3 regions of the Pectobacterium parmentieri genome follow, and region 3 is predicted to be linked to each of the others. Evidence: predicted binding sites of a transcription regulator. Region 3 holds the regulator's gene; each other region holds the start of a gene.

Region 1 (3,286 bases), 550 kb from region 3:
CGACTATGGCGAACTGACAGTACTACTAGGCGGCATAACCCTGTGGAGGAATTCGCACGCTATCCAACCAGGCCTCATTATCACGCATCACCAGCCTGCCGTTCAGGAACCAGTTAATGACCATCGGATAAATCGTGTGCTCGTGCGTCTTAACGCGTTCACTTAGACTTTCTTCCGTATCGTCAGTAAATACAGGCACCTTCGCTTGCAGAATCAACGGGCCGCCGTCCAGTTCATCGGTGACAAAATGCACGGACGTGCCGTGTTCATTATCGCCATTTTCCAGCGCCTTGCGGTGCGTATGCAGGCCAGGATATTTGGGCAGCAGAGAAGGGTGAATGTTCAACATTTTGCCTGCAAACGTTGCAACAAATTCCGGGCTAAGAATCCGCATGTAGCCTGCTAAGATCACGAGCGCCGGTTGATACTGTTCAATTTCGTTTGCTAATGCGGCATCAAATGCGGCACGGTCGGCAAAATCTTCAGGATTCAGGACGCACGTAGGGATCTCAGCATTCTGCGCACGTTCTAGTCCATAAGCCTCCGCATTATTACTGAATACGGCGGCAATCTTCCCTTTAAGGCGTCCGTTTTTACAGGCGTCAATCAACGCCTGTAAGTTGCTTCCATGACCTGAAATCAGCACAACGATGTTTTTCATCAGTTAATAACCACTGCGTCTCCGGCATCGGTTTGGGTAATGACGCCGATTTTCCATGCGTTTTCGCCGCTGCTGTTGAGTAACGCAACGGCCTCGTCTGCCTGTTCGGCTGGCAGTGCGATGATCATACCAACACCGCAGTTGAAAGTACGATACATTTCGTGGCGGCTAACATTACCAGCCTGTTGCAGCCAGTTGAAGACCGCAGGCCATTGCCAACTGGATTCGTCGATAGTTGCCTGCATACCTTCTGGCAGCACGCGTGGGATATTTTCCCAGAAGCCGCCGCCGGTCAGGTGAGAAATCGCGTGGACATCCACTTTCTCAATTAGGGACAGCACGGATTTTACATAGATTTTGGTCGGTGCCAGCAGGTGGTCGGCCAGCGGTTTGCCTTCCAGTTCGAACTGCTCTGGATTGGTTTTGCTGACTTCAAGCACTTTGCGCACCAAAGAATAGCCGTTTGAGTGCGGGCCGCTTGCCGCGAGGGCAACGAGAACATCGCCGTGCTGAACTTTGCTACCGTCAATGATTTCTGATTTTTCTACGACACCGACGCAGAAGCCAGCAACATCGTAGTCTTCACCGTGATACATGCCCGGCATTTCGGCGGTTTCACCACCGACCAGCGCACAGCCTGATTGCTTACAGCCTTCCGCGATACCGGTAATCACGCTGGCAGCGGTGTCGACATCCAGCTTACCCGTTGCGTAATAATCGAGGAAGAACAGCGGCTCAGCACCCTGAACGACCAGGTCGTTCACGCACATCGCAACCAGATCGATACCAATCGTATCGTGGCGCTTCAGGTCCATTGCCAGGCGCAGTTTGGTGCCGACTCCATCAGTGCCGGAAACCAGAATCGGTTCGCGGTATTTTTGCGGTAAGGCGCACAAGGCACCGAAACCACCCAATCCACCCATAACTTCCGGGCGACGGGTCTGTTTCACTACACCTTTGATTCGGTCTACCAATGCATTACCTGCATCGATATCCACGCCTGCGTCTTTATAGCTGAGAGAGGTTTTGTCGGTCACTGCTGAGTCCCCACGAAGGTTACGGATTATATTCATAAAACACGGTATTCATAAAACACGGTATTTAGCAAATATATTGTGGTAAAAATAATGCGCGCTAATTCTAACAGTGTAGGCAATCGTTTGCGAGTGATGAGTCATCGGCTGGCTATTTTTCGTTGATGACGACAATTTCTCTCCTCGGTTGATCTGGATCAGGCTTAATCATATGGCGCTAAGTAAAAAAGGCGGTATAATCCCGCGATTTTTTTTACGACGGGCTCTCGTGCCCGCCGCCCTGCGGGCCGCCGCAAGCGGTGTTTAAAACGCGCTTAGCGTTTTTGTCCGTCCACTAGCCGATGGGGAGAGAATGATGAAGATCGTCGAGGTGAAACACCCACTTGTCAAACACAAACTGGGTTTGATGCGTGAGAACGATATTAGCACTAAGCGCTTTCGCGAACTGGCTTCCGAAGTGGGAAGTTTGTTGACTTACGAAGCGACGGCCGATCTGGCTACCGAAAAAGTCACCATTGATGGCTGGTGCGGTCCGGTTGAAGTCGACCAGATTAAAGGCAAGAAAATTACTGTCGTACCGATTCTGCGTGCAGGGTTGGGGATGATGGAAGGCGTACTGGAGAATGTCCCTAGTGCGCGTATCAGCGTTGTCGGCATCTACCGTAATGAAGAAACGCTGGAACCTGTTCCTTACTTCCAGAAGCTGGTTTCCAATATCGAAGAGCGCATGGCGCTGGTTGTTGACCCAATGTTGGCGACCGGTGGTTCAATGATTGCGACGATCGATCTGCTGAAAAAAGCAGGTTGCCACAGTATTAAGGTACTGGTATTGGTCGCGGCTCCAGAAGGGATTGCCGCATTGGAGAAAGCTCACCCGGATATCGAGCTTTATACCGCATCCATTGATAAAGGTCTCAACGAGCAAGGTTACATCATGCCGGGCCTGGGCGATGCGGGCGATAAAATATTTGGTACGAAATAATAGGTAAGCCGACGTGATAGTCGGCTTTTTTTTGGTACGAACCTAAGTATTTCCTATGGTTCGCCACAGCCTGTATTACGTCACACGCGGTTCTTTTATTACATCAGCAGTCACATCATCCTGCTTCACTACGGTGGGGCGGGATGAGTCTGGCTGTGATAATAAGTGTGGGTCTACCTGCACACATAAATAGCAACACTACAGAGGATATGAAGATGACTCGTCGCGCCATCGGGGTGAGTGAACGACCCCCCTTGTTACAAACCATCCCGTTGAGTTTCCAGCATCTATTCGCGATGTTTGGCGCTACCGTTCTGGTTCCCATTCTGTTCAAGATCAACCCGGCGACCGTACTATTATTTAACGGCGTGGGTACGCTGCTTTATTTATTCATTTGTAAGGGAAAAATCCCAGCATATTTGGGGTCGAGTTTTGCGTTCATTTCCCCCGTTTTACTGCTATTGCCGCTGGGGTATGAAGTTGCGCTGGGTGGTTTCATTATGTGCGGCGTGTTGTTCTGTCTGGTGGCGCTGATTGTTCAGAAAGCGGGTACTGGCTGGCTGAATGTGCTGTTTCCGCCTGCGGCGATGGGGGCGATTGTCGCCGTTA
Region 2 (3,286 bases), 1.6 Mb from region 3:
CGCGCGCTACCATACCGGTAACAGAACGGTCGCCGATGGTGATCAGGAAAGTTTTTTCCGCAACCACAGGCAAATGCAGCACACGCTCGACCGCTTCAGCCAGATAGATGTCGTCGCGCTGTAGCGGCGTGCCTTCTACCTGTTTGCGCTCCACATCACGCAGCATCTTCGGTGTTTTACCCAGCAGTACATCCAGCGGTAAGTCGATAGGTTTGTTGTTGAAGTGACGATCGTTCATCGTCAGATGCAGCTCTTCCGTCGCTTCACCAATCACCGCATAAGGCGCACGCTCACGGCGGCAAATTTCATCAAACTGTGCCAACTGCTCTGGAGCAACGGCCAGAACGTAGCGCTCCTGCGATTCGTTACACCAGACTTCCAGCGGGCTCATGCCCGGCTCATCGTTCAAAATATCGCGCAGTTCAAAGCGACCGCCGCGACCACCATCACTCACCAGTTCCGGCATTGCATTCGATAAACCGCCCGCGCCGACATCGTGAATGAACAGGATCGGGTTGGCTTCGCCCAATTGCCAGCAGCGGTCGATCACTTCCTGACAGCGACGCTCCATTTCTGGGTTATCACGCTGCACAGAAGCAAAATCCAGATCCGCATCAGATTGACCCGATGCCATGGAAGACGCCGCGCCACCGCCCAGACCGATATTCATGGACGGCCCGCCCAGAACAATCAGTTTAGCTCCGACGCTAATTTCGCCTTTTTTGACGTGATCGGCACGGATGTTACCAATACCGCCCGCCAACATAATCGGTTTATGGTAACCACGCAGTTCTGCGCCATTGTGGCTATCAACACGCTCTTCATAAGTACGGAAATAGCCCGTCAGTGCAGGACGACCGAATTCGTTGTTAAATGCCGCACCGCCCAATGGGCCTTCGGTCATGATATCCAGTGCGCTAACAATGCGATCTGGTTTGCCGAACTCTTCTTCTTCCCACGGTTGGATAAAGCCTGGAATACGCAGGTTCGATACGGAGAAACCAACCAGACCGGCTTTCGGCTTAGAGCCACGGCCCGTTGCGCCTTCATCACGGATTTCGCCGCCAGACCCTGTTGCAGCACCCGGCCACGGTGAAATCGCGGTTGGGTGGTTATGCGTTTCAACCTTCATCAGGATATGCGCGTCTTCCTGATGGTAAGCATATTGCCCGTTGGTATCGGTATAGAAACGGCCGACGGCGGAACCTTCCATTACGGAGGCGTTGTCTTTATAGGCGGAGAGAACGTGATCGGGTGTGTGTTCAAAGGTATTTTTGATCATTTTGAACAGTGATTTCGGCTGAGTTACGCCGTCGATCACCCAATCTGCGTTAAAAATCTTATGGCGACAGTGCTCAGAATTCGCCTGCGCAAACATATACAGTTCGATATCGGTTGGGTTACGGCCCAGATTGTTGAAGGCTTCCAGCAGATAATCAATTTCATCTTCCGCCAATGCCAACCCCAGACGGACGTTCGCCTCTTCCAACGCCTGACGCCCTTGCAGCAGAATTTCGATACGCTTGAAAGGGGCAGGTTGATGATGAGAGAACAGTGCTTCAGCCTGCTGCAGGTCGCTAAATACGCTTTCCATCATCCTGTCATGCAACAGTGCCCCCAGTTGCTGCCACTGTTCATCGCTCAGCATTGGCGCATGAATATAGAAAGCTAGCCCGCGCTCCAGACGCAGCACGTTGCTTAATCCACAGTTATGGGCGATGTCCGTCGCTTTGGAAGACCACGGTGAAATGGTGCCAGGACGTGGCGTGACCAGTAATAAACGACCTTGCGGCTCGTGCTCAGCGAGAGAAGGACCATACTTCAGCAAACGTGTCAGTTTGGCCTGTTCATCGTTGTTCAGCGGGGCGCTGACATCGGCGAAATGTACGTATTCAGCATAGATATCGCTGACTGGCAAAACGTGCTCTTTGCAGCGGACCAGCAATTTATTAATACGAAAAGCCGATAAAGCAGGTGAACCACGCAGTATTTCCATAATCTAAAGTTCTCTCGTCTTCGATGCACTGGCTGCAATACAGCCACTGGGTACAACAGGGGGGAAACGCGCACATTATAGAGAATCCTTCCCTCGGACGAAACCGTTTGCGTGGCGATAATTTCACTTCGCATCTGCCGAATGATTAATCGGTGACCAAATCAATAAAAGTTGCACACTGGCGGTTTGTTAAGCAAAATGCCCCAACTCTGGGAAATGACATATAAAAAAACTGCCGTTACAGACAGCCTGGCCACCCGGCCGCCGAGAGATAACTATTTGAAGCCTTTAAAATTAAATTATTTTTTCATCGGGATTATCACGTTACTACTGGCGTTAGCGCTATGGCCTAGCATTCCCTGGCGCAGCAGTCAGGATGTGCAGCTCAGGCAGATCCTGTCACGCGGCGAGTTGCGTATCAGCACCGTTAACTCACCGCTGACTTATGCAATGAGCAACGGATCCCCGACAGGTCTGGACTATGAACTGGCAAAACGTTTCGCCGATTACCTCGGCGTCAAGCTGGTGGTTTCGTCGCGCAAGAACCTTGACGAACTGTTCGACGATCTGGACGGTGACGATGCCGACCTACTGGCTGCCGGGCTGATTTACAATCACGAGCGTCTGGAGCGTTTCCGTGCTGGCCCGACCTACTACTCCATTTCGCAGCAAATGGTCTACCGCCTCGGTTCACCTCGTCCCAAAACGCTGGATAAGCTGCAAGGCCGCCTCGTTGTCACATCGGGCTCCGCCCATGCAGCGACCCTGCGCGATTTAAAAGCAGAGAAGTACCCACAGTTAAGTTGGGAATCCGCCTCCGATCAGAGCACGCAGGAACTATTGAAACAGGTTGCCGACGGCAAACTGGACTATGCGCTAGGTGACTCCGTTACCATCGGCCTGATGCAGCGTATTCATCCACAACTCGCCGTCGCCTTCGATCTCAGCGACGAAGAGCCTGTCACCTGGTATATGCGCCGTTCGCATGATGATAGCCTGTCTGCTGCCTTGTTGGATTTTTTCAGCAAGATTGTCGAAGACGGTACGCTCGCACGTCTGGAGGAAAAATATCTCGGCCACGTTGGTGAATTTGATTATGTCGATACCACCACGTTTCTAGGTGCGATTGATGAAACACTGCCAGACCTGCGCCCGCTGTTCGAAAAGTACGCCATCAATATCGACTGGAAGTTGCTGGCCGCTATCTCCTATCAGGAGTCACACTGGAACCCGCTGGCAACCTCCCCTACTGGTGTGCGTGGGCTGATGATGCTAACGCGTAACACCGCA
Region 3 (3,286 bases):
ACACACCTGCGCTAGTGAGAAAAAACCTTAAAAAGCTGAAATCTGGAGAAGATAAGCAAACAATCGCACAGACCAGAGTCAAAACCGGGTTGAAGAAGGCCACGCTCAAAGGGAAAGTGGATAAAGAGCCACCAACCACAGAAAAAGGGATGACGCTGAGTGCGGCACATAAAAAACGCTATCAGCACGCCAAAACGACAGCAATGAATAAGTTGATGAGCCAGATCGGTAAACCTTACCACTGGGGCGGTTCATCTCCTTTTACCGGATTCGACTGTAGCGGACTGGTCTATTACGCGTATAAAGATGTCGTTAAGATCCAAATCCCACGCACCGCAAACGAAATGTACCATCTGCGTGATGCCGCGCCGATTAAAAAGAGTGATCTGGAAAGTGGCGATCTGGTCTTCTTCCGCATCAATAATCGTGGTGCGGCCGATCACGTCGGGGTTTATCTGGGGGAAGGCAAATTTATCCAGTCACCGCGTACAGGTTCAGATATTCGTATCAGCAAGCTAAGTGAAGATTATTGGCAGGAGCACTATGTTGGAGCGCGTCGCGTAGTGACACCACAGACGATTCGTTAAGAGACGATTCGTCGAACAGAAGCGTATTCAGACACGTTTATTCGCCATAAACCTGTCTGAATACCTAACCCGCGCAAAAGCACTGAAGGATTAGTTCAACACCGCAATGAAACTAAACGCGATGATCACAGCCAACGAGCCGACGGTTGTCAGCAAAGACATCTTCAGATCTGTATCCATAAACCACTCCTTATTAGCAAACAAATTTCATCTGAAACTTCATCTGAAAAAAAAGACGCCCCCTTCACAGCCGAATCTGCTTAGGCAGTTAAGGCGACAAATAATAGGGTTATTATGATTCTTTCATAATTCTAGCGAAAAATCTCCGACGAATGCGTCACTAATAGTATAAATTAGCCCTTTCACTTTCATGATAAATCGGACACAATCCGCTGTTTATGAAAGCGCTGCGTATCAGTCGAAAAACGTCAAGCCAGATCCCTTCGGTATAACATTCGGCACTCTCCTTCTGAAATCCTGTTTTTTAGCTTAGAAGAAGAACTTTAAACGTAGGCAAACGATTAACAATATACTTACGTCTGTAACAGGTAAGTTCAGGAGTCATTTTTAGATGGCAACGATTAAAGATGTGGCAAAACGTGCTGGCGTTTCCACCACAACCGTATCGCACGTGATCAATAAAACACGTTTCGTCGCCGAAGAGACTAAGGCAGCCGTCAGGGCAGCAATCAAGGAATTGCACTATTCGCCCAGCGCCGTCGCCCGCAGCCTCAAAGTTAATCACACTAAATCTATCGGCTTGCTGGCCACATCCAGCGAAGCACCCTATTTCGCTGAGATCATTGAAGCAGTCGAAAACAGTTGTTATGCCAAAGGTTACACGCTGGTGCTGTGTAATTCTCATAACGACATCGGTAAACAGCGCGCTTATCTCTCGATGCTGGCGCAAAAACGCGTCGACGGCCTGCTGGTCATGTGTGCCGAATACCCGCCAGAACTCTTGGGCATGTTGGAAGATTATCGCAGCATTCCCATGGTCGTCATGGACTGGGGGCAGATGCACAGCGATTTCACCGATACCATCATCGATAACGCCTTTGAAGGCGGCTATATGGCGGGTCGCTATCTGATTGAACGCGGCCATCGGGATATCGGTGCCATCCCAGGGATACAAGAGCGCAACACGGGGAACGGGCGCTACCTTGGCTTTTTAAAAGCCCTGAAGGAAGCCGACATCACCGTGCGCGATGAATGGGTCGTGCGGGGCGATTTTGAACCGGAATCCGGTTATAAAGCCATGCATCAGATTCTCGCGCAAAAACAGCGACCCACCGCCGTATTCTGTGGTGGCGACATCATGGCGATGGGTGCCATTTGTGCGGCAGACGAATTGGGGTTACGTGTACCACAGGACATTTCGGTGATCGGTTATGACAATGTGCGTCACGCGCGTTTCTTTACACCGGCACTGACTACCATCCATCAGCCGAAAGAGCGTCTGGGCCAATCCGCCTTCTCTATGTTGCTGGATCGGATTACCAGCAAGCGCGAAGATGCACACGTCATTGAAGTGCATCCGACGCTGATTGAACGCCGCTCGGTTGCCGACGGCCCGTTCCGCGATTATCGCCGCTAACCTCGGCGATCCAACATAGACCGATTTTCTTAATTCCTGCCTGCTTCCCTTGTCAGCTTCAGCCAATTTTCTTGTACGTTGGCTGAAGCAGATTTAAACTGAAAACTGCGTTTCACTTTCACTGATAACACCCCAAATAGCGATAGCCGCACGTAAGTAAGCGGATACGCGTTTTTTGCCAATGGGCAGATAACCACCTGCTTATGTGCAAATGTCTTCTTCATTTTTCTCTGGTGACAGCCGATACATCGGCTGCGGTAAGTGCTGTCCAGGTATGTTTTTCCATACTTTCACACGTGAAAAATTTAGGAGACATCATGGGTACACCTTATGCAAAAGAACAGCGTAGCCATACCTCGCCCTGGTTCAACATCATGCAAGACAGGTTAGCCACGGCGGATATCGCCATTAACGGCCCCCGCCCTTTTGATATCTGCGTCAACCACCCTGATTTTTTTAAACGCGTCTTGCAAAAAGGTTCGCTGGGATTAGGTGAAAGCTATATGGACGGATGGTGGGAGTGTGAACGGCTGGATATCTTTTTCCATCTCGTCCTACGCGCCGGGCTAAAGAATACACTCCCCCGCCGTCTGCGCGATCTTATGAGGATCGCCGCCGCTCGCGTCACGAATTTACAATCCCACCGACGCGCCCGAGTGGTCGGCGAACGGCATTACGATTTGGGTAATGACCTTTTTGCCCTGATGCTGGATCCTTACATGCAATATTCCTGCGCTTACTGGAAACAAGCGCAAACGTTGGAATGCGCGCAGGAAGATAAGCTCACCCTGATTTGCGAAAAACTTCAGCTCAAGCCCGGCATGTCTCTGCTGGATATCGGCTGCGGCTGGGGCGGGCTTGCTGAGTTCGCGGCACGTCGCTACGGTGTTTCCGTGTATGGCATCACCATTTCCAGGGAACAGCAGACGCTGGCACAACAGCGCTGTCAGGGGCTGGATGTCATCATTGCGTTACAGGATTACCGCGATCTCGATCGGCAATTTGACCGCGCAGTATCGGTAGGCATGTTTGAGCATGTCGGGCCGCGCAACTATGACAACTACTTTAGCGTCGTGCGGCGTAATCTAAAGCCAGATGGGTT

The links. Region 3 encodes PurR, which represses purine synthesis genes. Its sites were predicted from a motif close to CANGCAAACGTTTGCNTG; they were not measured.
Region 1: the regulator PurR is predicted to act here: its motif matches at 1,811-1,828, upstream of purM (phosphoribosylformylglycinamidine cyclo-ligase).
Region 2: the regulator PurR is predicted to act here: its motif matches at 2,093-2,110, upstream of purL (phosphoribosylformylglycinamidine synthase).

What each region holds. Positions count from the first base shown of each region.
Region 1 covers NZ_CP015749.1:644,799-648,084, forward strand. Annotated here, with positions in the region: gene purN (phosphoribosylglycinamide formyltransferase) at 26-661, opposite strand; gene purM (phosphoribosylformylglycinamidine cyclo-ligase) at 661-1,698, opposite strand; gene upp (uracil phosphoribosyltransferase) at 2,051-2,677, shown strand; gene uraA (uracil permease) at 2,893-3,286, shown strand, end outside.
Region 2 covers NZ_CP015749.1:2,808,301-2,811,586, forward strand. Annotated here, with positions in the region: gene purL (phosphoribosylformylglycinamidine synthase) at 1-1,996, opposite strand, end outside; gene mltF (membrane-bound lytic murein transglycosylase MltF) at 2,195-3,286, shown strand, end outside.
Region 3 covers NZ_CP015749.1:1,198,578-1,201,863, reverse strand. Annotated here, with positions in the region: gene A8F97_RS05340 (C40 family peptidase) at 1-587, shown strand, start outside; gene cydH (cytochrome bd-I oxidase subunit CydH) at 678-767, opposite strand; gene purR (HTH-type transcriptional repressor PurR) at 1,159-2,184, shown strand; gene cfa (cyclopropane fatty acyl phospholipid synthase) at 2,502-3,286, shown strand, end outside.